One region of the Serratia sp. L9 genome, then DNA from elsewhere that is predicted to be linked to it. Evidence: predicted binding sites of a transcription regulator. Region 1 holds the regulator's gene; each other region holds the start of a gene.

Region 1 (3,214 bases):
CGGCGGTTTCTTCTCCCGTCAGGATTACATCGACATCGTTAAATACGCTCAGGCGCGCCAGATCGAAGTGATCCCAGAGATTGATATGCCTGCGCATGCCCGTGCCGCGATCGTTTCCATGGAAGCCCGCTATAAGAAACTGCTGGCCGAAGGGAAAGAGAAAGAGGCCAATGAGTTCCGCTTGCTGGATCCGACCGACACCTCAAACACGACTTCGGTACAGTACTTCAACCGCCAGAGTTACCTGAACCCTTGCCTGGATTCCTCCAAGAACTTTGTTGATAAAGTGATTGGTGAAATTGCCCAGATGCACAAAGAAGCCGGGCAGCCGCTGCAAACCTGGCACTTTGGTGGCGACGAAGCGAAGAACATCCGCCTGGGCGCTGGCTATACCGACGTGAAAAAGCCGGAAGCTGGCAAAGGCATCCTGGATCTGAGTAAAGAAGACAAGCCATGGGCCAAGTCTGAAGTGTGCCAGGCGATGATCAAAGACGGCAAAGTGGAAGATATGGAGCACTTGCCGAGCTACTTTGGTCTGGAAGTCAGCCAACTGGTGAAAGCGCATGGTATTGACAGAATGCAAGCGTGGCAGGATGGCCTGAAAGACGCCAAAAATGCCCAAGCCTTCGCCACCAAGAATGTTGCGGTCAACTTCTGGGATACTCTGTATTGGGGCGGGTTCGACTCGGCTAATGACTGGGCGAACAAAGGCTACGACGTGGTGATCTCCAACCCAGACTATGTCTACATGGATTTCCCTTATGAAGTGAGTCCGGACGAGCATGGCTATTACTGGGGCACCCGTTTCAGTGACGAGCAGAAGATCTTCAGCTTCGCGCCAAACAACCTGCCGCAGAACGCCGAAACGTCGGTTGACCGTGACGGCAACCACTTCACGGCCAAGAGCGACAAACCATGGCCAGGTGCCTATGGCCTCTCTGCTCAACTGTGGAGTGAAGTGGTGCGTACCGACCAGCAAATGGAATATATGATTTACCCACGTGCGCTGTCTGTAGCAGAACGTGCATGGCACCGTGCGAGCTGGGAACAGGATTACCAAGCTGGCCGTGAGTACAAAGGTGGTGAAACCCATCTGGTTGATACTAAAACCCTGGATAAGGATTGGCTGCGCTTCGCCAACCTGGTCGGGCAACGGGAACTGGCCAAATTGGATAAAGGTGGCGTGAGCTATCGCCTGCCGGTACCAGGAGCACGCATTATCGGTGGCAAACTGGAAGCGAACATTTCGCTGCCGGGCCTGGGGATTGAATACTCTACCGATGGTGGAAAACAGTGGCAGCGTTACGATGATAAAGCGCGCCCTGCGGTGACTGGGGACGTTCAAATCCGTGCGATCAGCCCGGACGGCAAACGCTTCAGCCGCGCTGAACCCGTTAAGGCATAAGCCTGAAGGAAGCCCGTCTGCGTGTCGGCGGATGGGCTTGATACCCGTTGTCTCTCAAGCCGTAGTGTCGTTAGCTGCTCCCAATGACCAGGTTCATCCGTGGCGTTGGTCCTAAGGGATGCGCAAGCGCGCCAACTTGAAACTCATCGGGTATATCGTTAAGTGTTGTAAGAAAGAAGTACTGCAAGTGCCAGATTTTAAGTCATCATTTTCCCCGGGCCTGTCCGGGGATTTTTTTGTCTGAAATATTAGGCATAAAAAAACCGCCGTAAAAAAGGCGGTTTCTGTGTCTGGCGAACCAGTCTTATTTTTTGTCGTGCAACGTTTCGTTTTCGCGGCAATCACCGGTTTCACAGTGGCCGTACAGATACAGGCTGTGATTGGTGAGCTTGATGCCGTGTTGCTTGGCAATATCACGCTGGCGAACTTCGATAGACTCATCGCTGAACTCGATAACCTTGCCGCAATCCAGGCAAATCAGGTGATCGTGGTGATGTTGCTGGGTCAGTTCGAATACGGACTTGCCGCCTTCAAAATTGTGACGGGTGACAATACCCGCGTCATCAAACTGGTTCAGCACGCGGTAAACCGTGGCCAGGCCAATTTCTTCACCCATATCTATCAGTTTTTTGTACAGATCTTCCGCACTGACGTGATGGCATTCCGGATCCTGCAAAACTTCCAGAATTTTGAGTCGCGGAAGCGTGACTTTTAAGCCAGCCTTCTTCAATGCGGTGTTGTTGTCAGTCATGCGGATTCAGTCCTGTTACTGTGCTAATCAAGTTGAGGCGTTTTCGCCTATGGCATCGGTCAGCACAAAGGGTTAATTGCGTCTCATTATAGAACCGGTTGCCGTAAATAGGAACCGCCGGTTGTTAACAAAGATATCTTTGTACTCTTATACGTTACATATGCAACGTCTTGATGGGTGGGATAAACCGATATCTCAGTCTACCGGAGTGACGTGAAAAGTTAAAAACTTGTGGTATCTATTATTATAATCCGTGATACCGATAACAGTCCACATACCCGTCGTCTTTCAAGCTGCAGCGTTGTTACCTGCACTCAATGACCAGGTCCATCCGTGGGCCTGGCCCTGTAAGGGCCGCTGCAAGCAGCGTTCAAATCTGTTCCAGACAGATTTGTCACCCCGGTGACTCACCGTAGCAAGCGCCGGGGGATGAAAGAACTGGGTACCTGGCTGCAACGCGAAATCCATAGGTATGTCAGTAATGCATTTTACCTTACGGAGCGTTGGTAGAGGCTGCAGGTTTAACCGATAATTTCGGCCAGGCTAAGTTCTTCACCAATCTGCTTAACCCAGGCTTCTACACGTTCGTTGGTCAGTTCAGGCTGACGGTCTTCGTCAATGGCAAGACCGACAAAGTGGTGATCGTCTGCCAGACCTTTGGACGCTTCGAAATGGTAGCCTTTGGTTGGCCAATGGCCGACGATGGCGGCACCGCGTGGTTCAATGATATCGCGGATAGTGCCCATCGCATCGCAGAAATATTCCGCGTAGTCTTCCTGATCGCCACAGCCGAACAGCGCTACCAATTTGCCATTGAAGTCGATGTCTTCCAGCGTCGGGAAGAAATCATCCCAGTCACATTGGGCTTCGCCGTAGTACCAGGTCGGGATACCAAGCAGCAGGATATCGAACGCTTCCAGATCTTCTTTACTGCTTTTGGCAATGTCGCGGATTTCTGCGACGTCGTTACCGTATTTTTGGTGAAGATGTTTTTGGATCATCTTGGCAATGTTTTCGGTATTGCCAGTATCGCTGCCAAAGAAAATGCCTACATGAGC
Region 2 (3,214 bases), 2.4 Mb from region 1:
ACAGCCCCACGGCAACAAAAGCCGCAATGGCCGTCAACAGCATCATCCAACCAGGACGCGCCACCTGCGCCACCCGGCCGCTGGTAAATGCACCAATCGCCGCCCCCAGGGGCACTGCTGCGTACATCACGCCCAAACTGCCGGTACTGACATTCCACATGCCGGAGATTGCCGGGTATAACACGCGTACCGCACTGGCCATGGTCATCAGCGCACCAATCAGCGCCACCATACCAATCACCTTGTTTTGCAGCAGGAAGGTAAAACCGCCAATTAACGCCCGCAGCGGGTGTTCACGCGGCTGTGGAGGCGGTTGCAACCGGGGTAACTTTAATAGCGGGATTAACGTCAGCAAAGTGCCCAAAGCGGCCAACGCATAGTTCCAGGTGACGCCTGCGCTGGCGATCACCAGGCCGCCAATCGCGGGCGAAAGGATCGAACCAAAGCGCACGGTCAGCATACTGATCGCCCCGGCCTGAACGATATTCTCACGGCCCACAATGGCCGGTGTCGCTGCCAGTAGCGCCGTGACTCCCACCGCCCCAAAGAAACCGTCCCATACCGCCAGCAGATAAATAGCCGCCAGCGAAGGCTCAGGTAACGCGGCGTTCAAGCTCAGGCCAATAAACCCCACGCCGCAGGTGGAACGGGCAAACAGGATCAATCGGCGGCGTTCATGGCGATCGGCCAATACACCGCCCATCAGCAAGCCAGCGAACATCCCGCCGCCCGCCAAGGTCACCGCCAGGCCGACCAACAGAGTGGAACCGGTTAACGCCTGGATTTGCACCGGGATAGCGATCGCCATCAGGCCTAATGCCAGAATCGAAATAAAGCGGGCACAGAATACAGCGCGAAAAGCGGGGTGGGTTTTCAGCAGCCCGAAATCGAGCAAAATAGAGGGTTTATTCATTTTGTTATCACCACAACTTATATCCTTGATCAACAGCTCAAAATTCATCAGGCACAGCGCTAGTGCTGGTTAGGCTGTCATGCTACCATAGAAAAACACAATCAATAATGATAATAAATATCATTCATATTCAGTTTAAAATGGGCTGTCATGTTCCGGCTTACAAGTCATTGCTCTCCCCCGTTACCCGATCAGAAGGGTCTTCTATTTCTGGGCTTATCCCGTTCATTCTGGCTGCGTTTGCTTGGCCTCCTTTGTGCCATCGTCATCCTGTTGCTGGTGATGATGCTCAGCCTGTCGTTAGGGGCAAAATCCATTCCTTTCAACACCGTTATTGATGCCCTGAATGGCCAATGCAGCGGCGTGGATTGCGTCATCATTACCGAAGCCCGCCTGCCAAGGACGTTAATCGGCGTGCTGGCCGGTGTGGCGCTCGGGCTGGCTGGTGCACTGATGCAAACCCTCACCCGCAACCCACTGGCCGACCCTGGCATTCTGGGGGTGAACTTCGGAGCCGGATTCGCCGTAGTGCTGGGCATTACCTACTTTGGCGCGACCAACGTCAGCGAATATATGTGGTTTGCCTTTGCCGGGGCGCTAGGGGCTTCGCTGTTAGTGGCGCTGGTTGGCGCTTTGGGTGGCAGCCGCCTGAACCCCGTGCGCCTGACGCTGGCCGGTGTAGCGCTGGCGGCGGTGCTGGAAGGAATGACCTCCGGTATCTCGCTGCTTAATCCGATGGTGTTCGATCAGTTGCGCTTCTGGCAGGCAGGTTCACTCGATATTCAAAATATGGGCGTGGTACGTACCGTTACGCCGCCAATTGTGCTGGGGACGTTGATCACCTTGTGGCTCAGCAAAGCGCTCAACAGTTTGAATATGGGTAATGACCTGGCGGCGGCCCTGGGAACCGGCATTATCCGCACCCAATTGCTGGGCCTGGTTGCCATCACCTTACTCTGCGGTGGAGCAACCGCAGCCGTTGGCCCTATTGCTTTTGTTGGGCTGATGATGCCCCATATCGCCCGGCGGCTGGCTGGTTCCGAATTACACTGGATGCTGCCCTGGACGCTGGTGCTAACCCCCATCCTGATGTTGAGTGCCGACTTGTTAGGGCGCTTTCTGGTATCGGGGGAACTGCAGGTTTCGATTGTGCTTTCGCTGATTGGCGCCCCGATGCTCATCGTGCTGGTTCGCCAGCGCCGTATGTTCCGGCGGGAAGGATAAGATGAGCCAGTTGGTTTCCCGGCTGATCCTGACCCAAAAACCCTGGCGGCTGGCGCGCCCGCTGGCCACCGCGCTGTTGTTATTGCTTGCTTGCCTGGCACTGGCTGTTTATGCCCTTGGCTCCGGTACGCTGCAACTCAGCGCTGCGCAGGTGATTGATGCAATACGTGGCGAAGGCCCGGCCAACCTATCAGTCATCGTTACCCAGTGGCGTTTGCCACGCGTCGCCATGGCTTTGCTGTTAGGTGCAGCACTTGGCCTGAGCGGTGCTATTTTCCAATCGCTGCTGCGCAACCCGCTGGGTAGCCCGGATGTGATTGGTTTCAATACCGGTGCCTACAGCGGTGTGTTGGTGGCGATAGTGCTGTTTAACAGCGGGGTTATCGGTATTACTTCCGGCGCTCTGGCCGGGGGCCTGCTCACCGCCGGGCTGGTTTACCTGCTGGCCTGGCGCAACGGGGTAGAAACCTTCCGCCTGATCATTGTCGGCATCGCCGTGCGTGCGCTGCTGTTTGCCGCTAATACCTGGATGATTGTCAGCGCTTCACTGGAATCGGCCATGACCGCAGGGCTATGGAGCGCGGGTTCACTCAACGGCATTACCTGGGCCAAGAGCCTGCCGGTGCTCGTCGTGATCCCGCTGGCGTTGTTGCTGTTGGTCGCATTGACCAGGCGCATGCGGCTACTGGAAATGGGCGATGATACCGCCTGTGCCCTGGGCGTTGGCGTCGAGCGTTCGCGCCTGTTGCTGTTATTTGTCGGGGTGCTGCTAACTGCCACGGCTACCGCCGTGGCAGGTCCGATTTCATTTATAGCCCTGGTGGCCCCGCAAATAGCCCGCCGCCTGTGCGCCAACCAAAACGTCCTGCTGCTAACTGCATTGACCGGTGCGCTGCTGCTCTTGCTGGCCGATGTAGCGGCACAGCGGTTGTTTATACCTTATCAGTTGCCGGTCGGCATACTGACCGTCAGCCTGGGCGGGATCTATCTGATTTGGTTGCTAATCCGTGAGTCACGAAAAAAATGAATGCTGAACCCCAGTTAACCGCACCGCTGCGTGCCGAAAACCTGACGCTG
Region 3 (3,214 bases), 2.4 Mb from region 1:
TGGTTCCACTCGGTACCCAGCGTGGCGGTTTGCGGCACCCACATATCGAAAGGAATGCTGACTTCACTGTGCGCCAGGAAATCGTCCAGGCGAGTGGTGTTGAAACTGTCACTGGAGAAGATCCCTTCGGTGCCCCCGGCCAACCCCTCGGCTAAGCGGGTGTTACGGGTACGCTCGTACTGGACGTAGTTATTGGTACTGACGCCGCTGTCCCATGCGCCGCGATAGTTAAGCGCGTAGGTTTCGCGATAGATACGGTTGGTTTCTTTGCCGTAATTGCTTTGCACCAGCACGTTGGTATTGGTGTTCTGGGTATCCCCGGCGTACAGGTTACCCTGGCGGCCATAGGCATACTGGAATTCCAGCGCCTGCATGGGCGCGAACTCCCAGTGCAGCAAGGCGTCGATATTCTTGTCGATCACCCCTTCACGGCCTGCTGGCAGGGTATTGGCATAAGAGCCGGTACGTTCGGACTGATGGCCCTGGTTAATATCCCAGGCGTCGGCCTGCGTTTTGCTGTAGCCGCCAAACAGGCGGAAGCTCAATTGATCGCTCAGCGGGCCGGAAAGGCTGAAATCAGTGCGTTTGGTCGAGCCTTCTTCTTTGTGCTGCGGCACATTGAAATAACCGTTCAGGCTGCCATGCAACTCTTTGCTGGCTTTCTTGGTGATAATGTTGACCACGCCACCCGCGGCACCGTTGCCATAGCGGGCGGCAGCCGGGCCACGTAATACTTCGATGCGTTCGATCATATCTGGTGGCACCCAGGCAGTATCGCCACGGGTATCACGTTCCCCGCGCCAACCTTGGCGCACCGAGTTGCGGCTGCTGGCGGGCTTGCCGTCGATCAGGATCAGGGTATTTTCTGGCCCCATGCCGCGAATGTCGATTTGGCGGTTGTTACCGCGCTGGCCGCTGGTGGAGTTACCGGTCAGGTTAACCCCGGGCATGGTACGGATCAGTTCATTGATGTCGCGAGCAGGAGGGCGTCTTTTGATTTCTTCGGCGGTAATGGTTGATACGCCTGGAGCCTGGAGGTTTTGTTTGGCGGCGGTAACGACGATGACATCTTCAGGAGCGGTTTCTTTTTTGCTTTCCTCTGGCAGCACAGCGCTATCTGACGTGGAGGCTGTTTGTTCTGCATTTACCTGGAGTGAGAATGCAGACGTACCCAATCCTAACCCGATGAGCGTGGCTAAAGAATAACGTGATAACTTACGATTCATTTTAGGTTCCTACCTGGCTACCATTCTTACGCGGCGCGGTGCATACCCGTCGTCTTTCAAGCTGCAAGTTGAAATCCATAGGGTTGTCGCCCCAGCAGCGGAATGGCCGGTTGTAGTTTTATTGTGTAGTCAAAAAAACAGCGGATCCCGAGATACCGGGACGAACCCGGCCGTGATATTCCGCTCAATATTTCGGCACCCGTCCCTGTTGAAGAATGCCAGCCCTATTTACGAGCCTTTACACACTATTGCAAATGCAAATAATTATCAATAGTATTCCTTATACCGTTTTTTTAGTACGCTACGGCAACGGCAAACCGGAGCCGGACGACGTGCTAAGCCAACTACATAATGAGTGGGCGTTTTGAAAACAGAACAACAGCCAGAAAGCAGTAGGGTATTAGCGAGCAAGCATGCAGGAAGCCACGGTTGGTGGCTGGAGATTGCCCGGCGTGGTACGCCATGGGTAGAGCCAATGGATAATGGACGCTGGAAGGTCACGTTTTTCTGGCGCGATCCTCAGGGATGCGAATTTACCTCTGCTTACCGGCGCGTTTGGATCCATATCAACTGCCTTACCGATCACCATCAATCCTCACCGCCACAAAGCCTGCAGCGGTTGAGCGGATCAGATGTCTGGTATTGGCAAACCGAGCTGAAAGGCGACTGGCGTGGCAGCTACTGCTTTATCCCCAGCATGGACGATCGTCCGCTAGAGCTGCACCAGGAAGATACGCATGCCAACATGCATACCCTCCGTCACTGGTGGCAGCGGATTTTTGCCAGCGCCACACAGGATCTGCTCAACCCTTACCGTGCCTGGCCTGGTGTCGGCGAACATTTCCTGTCCGGGCTGCATATGCCGCAGGCTCCACAACAGCTTGCCTGGCAGGATTTCGACAACTATGTCACTGCCAGCGGGCGCTGTACGCCAGCCCCTCCAGCCAAGCTGCACCGCCATACCTGGCATAGCCAAAGGCTAAATACCACGCGTCACGTCTGGGTTTACTCCACCGGTTCGAGCAACCCCGCAACACGGCCATTGGCTATCTTGCTGGATGGCCAGTTTTGGGCGCAGCAGATGCCCGTATGGGATCCGCTGATGCAACTGACCCGCGCAGGGAAATTACCGGAGGCGGTCTATCTGCTGATCGACGTTATCGATCAGAAACACCGTGCGCGGGAACTGCCTTGTAATGATGAATTCTGGCTGGCAGTGCAGGAAGAGCTGTTACCGCAGCTGGCCGGGTGGGCTGCGCATAGTCGTGAAGCGGCCGATACCGTGGTGGCCGGGCAAAGTTTTGGCGGCCTGTCTTCACTGTATGCCGGCCTGCGCTGGCCAAATCGATTTGGCGCCGTCATCAGCCAGTCTGGTTCTTTCTGGTGGCCACGGCGCGACATGCTGCAGTTGGCCACGGTGCCTGATGATGCCTGCTGGCTGATACGCCAAATCGAACAGCAGCAATTGGGTCACCAAGGCAAGTTGAACGTGTTTCTGGAGGCCGGGACGCACGAAAATCTGGTTCATCAGACCAGCGATCGCATGGCTGCCCTGTTAGGTGACTGTGGGCATCAGGTGCAGTTCCGGGTGGTGGAAGGGGGCATGACGCGCTGTGCTGGCGCGGCGGCTTGCTGGATGGTTTACAGGAAATTTGGTCAGAGAAGGTGAGTCACCGCGTCGAATCTACGCCACTCACCCGTCATCTGCATGCTTAGGGAGTCAATAATGGAATACCTGAATCCGTTCGATGATGAGCAGCAAAGCTGCCACATCCTGCGCAATGACGAGGAGCTTTACAGCCTGTGGCCAGATTTCAGCGCCATTCCGGCGGGGTGGGTCAGTGTTTTTGGCCCGGCTTCCCGTGGGCACTGCGTTACCTGGCTGGAACAGCATTGGCAGGATATGCGGCCCGCATCACAGCGTCAGGCTTGATGGTGCCGCCGAAGCGATTATCGACATTGGAGTAAACGTTGTGTCAGAAACCTCT
Region 4 (3,214 bases), 1.7 Mb from region 1:
GTTTTGTATTTCGCCAGAACGGTATCTACGGTTTTAAAATTGGCGTCGATTTTTTCCAGCAGCGGCCGGTTAGCTTTTTCCAGCAATGGACGCAGCAGGTTAACAATCTTCTGCGCACCGTCTACGTTGGCCTGGAAGTCCCAGAGGTCGGTACGGCTATAACGATCTTCCTCACCGCTGATCTTGCTGGAGGCCACTTCCTCAATCAGACCGGCCGCACCGCCAACCACTTTACTCGGTGGGAAAGTCAACTCGCTGATGCGTTTTTGCAGTTCCAGGCTGTCGTGGTAAAGACGGTCGGCATATTGCCCCATGTCTTTGGTGGTATTGTCAGCAAACAGCGCCTTCTCCAGACGGTGGAAACCGGTAAAGTTCGGATCTTCGGCTTTTTTCTCATAATCATCTTCACGGGCATCGATACTGCCGTCCAGATCCGAGAACAGCTCGGCAATCGGCTCAATACGCTCGTAGTGTTGACGAGTCGGGGCATAGAGCTTGCGCGCCTGCGCTACGTCACCGGCTTTGATTGCATCGGTGAACAGTCTGGTCTGCTTGACCAGCCCTTCCACCTCTTTGGTCACATACACTTTGTATTCAGCGATGGGGCCAACCAGATCCATGGCATCTGGTTTGCCATTGGTCGCTGTGCCTGCCGCAGCTGTAACCACCAGTTTTCCCTTCGGGTTGCTCAACAGGCCGCAGGTCATGTCATACTCGCCCGGTTCTAGGTTCGCCGTCATTTTCTGGGTGAAACCAGGGGCGATATTTTCACGCTCTTCTACAACCATTACCCCTTTGAGGATTTCCCACTCCAGGTTTTTCTGACTGGTGTTATGCACCACAAACTGCGTTTTGCCGGCAGGGACGGTCAACTGCATTGGCTCGCACTGCTTATCATTGACGGTCACTTTCACCTGTGGAACCTCTGCCGCCAATGCATTGGCGCTAAACGCCAGCGCAGGGGCGGCCAAAAGTGCTGCATGCAGTGCCTTACGGCGCAATAACGGAATAGACATACCAGATCCCCTATTAAATTAGTGATGAGTTTTACGTTGCGCAGGAACCACTGCGGGTTCCGCACGTTGAGGCAGGAAAAAGAAAATCAGCGCCGGGATCAGATACAGGAAATAGACCGCCACTTCGCTGACCGATGGCGCTTCCTGATAGCCGAATATCCCCTCCAGCAGGGTACCCAGCAGCGAGTGAGTCGACAGATGATTGCTGAGATCGAAGGCAATGTCCTGAAAATGATTCCATAGCCCGGCCTCATGGAAAGCACGAATTGCCCCGGCAGCCAGGCCTGCGGCAACAAACAGAATAAACAGGCTGGTCCATTTGAAGAATTTGGCCAGATGCAGCCTGATGCCGCCCCAATAGATCAGCATACCGACCACAATGGCGCACGACAGGCCGAGCAGTGCGCCGATCGGTGCCGCGATCCCGACATCTTGCTGAAATGCAGCCAGCAGGAAAAATACCGATTCCAACCCTTCACGGGCAACGGCAAAAAACACCATCGCCACCAATGCCCAACCCTGGCTTTTGCCGGAGTTAAGCGCGTTATCAATCGCCCCTTCCAGATGAACCTTGACCGACTTGGAAACCTTGCGCATCCAGAACACCATGTAAGTCAGGATGCAAACCGCCACCACTGCCACCAGTCCTTCGAACAGCTCTTGCTGTTTTTGAGGGAATTCACCGGTAGTTTCATTGATGAAGATACCCAGCGCCAGGCACAGAGCGACGGCGATGAACACCCCAATCCACACCACGCCAAGCCATTGACCCCTTTGGGTCCGCTTCAGATAACTGGCGATCAGACTGACGATCAACGCAGCCTCCAGCCCCTCACGGAACATGATAAGGAAGGGAACAAACATAGATGATTAACCCCTGATAAGACGCTTTTAATGAGCTGCTGACACAGCAGCTGATGATGGCTGCAGCTATGTAAAGAAAAGTAAACCAGAACGATAGTGATTATCATTCTAACGAAAAGAAAAACAAGAGCTGGAGATGTGATTTTTCTTAATCAAATGTCGCTAGTTGTTACAGAGAGGTGAGGAAAGTTGATGAGGAGAACATTCTCTCCCTGGAGGCCAGGGAGAGATTAAGCAGGATTTATACCGTTTTAAACTCAGCTTCTGCCAGTTCAAAACGCTCTGTCATGGTCGCCGAAGGTTGGCGGCCCATCAGGCTCACTACCACGATGGCGAGGCAACCAAACAGGAAGCCAGGAATAATTTCATACAGATCCAGCCAGGCGTACTGTTTCCAGACGATCACGGTGATCGCCCCAACCAGCATACCGGCCAGCGCGCCGTTACGTGTCATGCGTGACCACATAACAGAGATCAGCACAACCGGGCCAAATGCCGCACCAAAACCAGCCCAGGCATAACTCACCAGGCCAAGTACCCGGTTTTCCGGGTTGGCAGCCAGAGCTATCGCCACCAGCGCAACGACCAGCACCATAACGCGGCCAACCCACACCAGCTCACGTTGGCTGGCCCCTTTGCGCAAGAAAGCCTTATACAAATCTTCGGTGATAGCGCTTGAACACACCAGCAGTTGGCAGCTCAAGGTACTCATCACCGCGGCCAAAATGGCAGAAAGCAGGATCCCGGCAATCCATGGGTTGAACAGCAGCATGGCCAGTTCAATAAATACCCGCTCGCCGTTTTGCGAAACATTACCCGCCTGCTCCGGGTTATTGGCAAAGTAAGCGATGCCGAAGAAGCCCACCGCGATCGTGCCAGCCAGACAGAGGATCATCCAGGTCATGCTGATGCGACGGGCGCTGCGGATGGTGCGGTGAGAGTCTGCCGCCATAAAACGCGCCAGAATATGCGGCTGACCAAAGTAACCCAGGCCCCAACCCAGCAGAGACAGGATCGCCACCAGATTCAGCCCTTTCATCATATCCAGATTCGCCGGGTTTTTAGCGGCAATCACCAGCAGCGAGGTGTCGATGCCGCCCACCGCGAGAATAACGATTACCGGCGTGAGGATCAGCGCGAAAATCATCAGGCTGGCCTGCACGGTATCGGTCCAGCTCACCGCCAGGAAACCACCGATAAAGGTATACAGGATGGTGGCCGCAGCACCTGCCCACAAGGCAGTGGCGTAGCTCATACCGAAAGTGCTTTCAAACAGACGGGCGCCAGCAACAATGCCGGAGGCACAATAGATGGTGAAAAACACCAGAATGACA

Evidence for each region. Region 1 encodes Fur, which represses iron uptake genes when iron is present. Its sites were predicted from a motif close to ATAATAATGAGAACNACTATCAA; they were not measured.
Region 2: fepD (Fe(3+)-siderophore ABC transporter permease) is a predicted target of Fur. The motif match lies at 1,021-1,043, and genes of this name have one in related genera.
Region 3: ACQ86O_RS12955 (TonB-dependent siderophore receptor) is a predicted target of Fur. The motif match lies at 1,481-1,503, and genes of this name have one in related genera.
Region 4: efeU (iron uptake transporter permease EfeU) is a predicted target of Fur. The motif match lies at 1,971-1,993, and genes of this name have one in related genera.

The regions. Positions count from the first base shown of each region.
Region 1 covers NZ_CP192591.1:5,196,049-5,199,262, reverse strand. The annotation lists gene ACQ86O_RS24735 (beta-N-acetylhexosaminidase) at 1-1,405, shown strand, start outside; gene fur (ferric iron uptake transcriptional regulator) at 1,710-2,156, opposite strand; gene fldA (flavodoxin FldA) at 2,678-3,214, opposite strand, start outside.
Region 2 covers NZ_CP192591.1:2,755,454-2,758,667, reverse strand. The annotation lists gene entS (enterobactin transporter EntS) at 1-913, opposite strand, end outside; gene fepD (Fe(3+)-siderophore ABC transporter permease) at 1,064-2,137, shown strand; gene fepG (iron-enterobactin ABC transporter permease) at 2,139-3,164, shown strand; gene ACQ86O_RS12975 (ATP-binding cassette domain-containing protein) at 3,161-3,214, shown strand, end outside.
Region 3 covers NZ_CP192591.1:2,747,525-2,750,738, forward strand. The annotation lists gene ACQ86O_RS12955 (TonB-dependent siderophore receptor) at 1-1,226, opposite strand, end outside; partial or broken gene fes (enterochelin esterase) at 1,591-2,942, shown strand; gene ACQ86O_RS12965 (MbtH family protein) at 2,953-3,159, shown strand; gene ACQ86O_RS12970 (enterobactin synthase subunit F) at 3,200-3,214, shown strand, end outside.
Region 4 covers NZ_CP192591.1:3,454,468-3,457,681, reverse strand. The annotation lists gene efeO (iron uptake system protein EfeO) at 1-1,016, opposite strand, end outside; gene efeU (iron uptake transporter permease EfeU) at 1,035-1,880, opposite strand; gene putP (sodium/proline symporter PutP) at 2,122-3,214, opposite strand, start outside.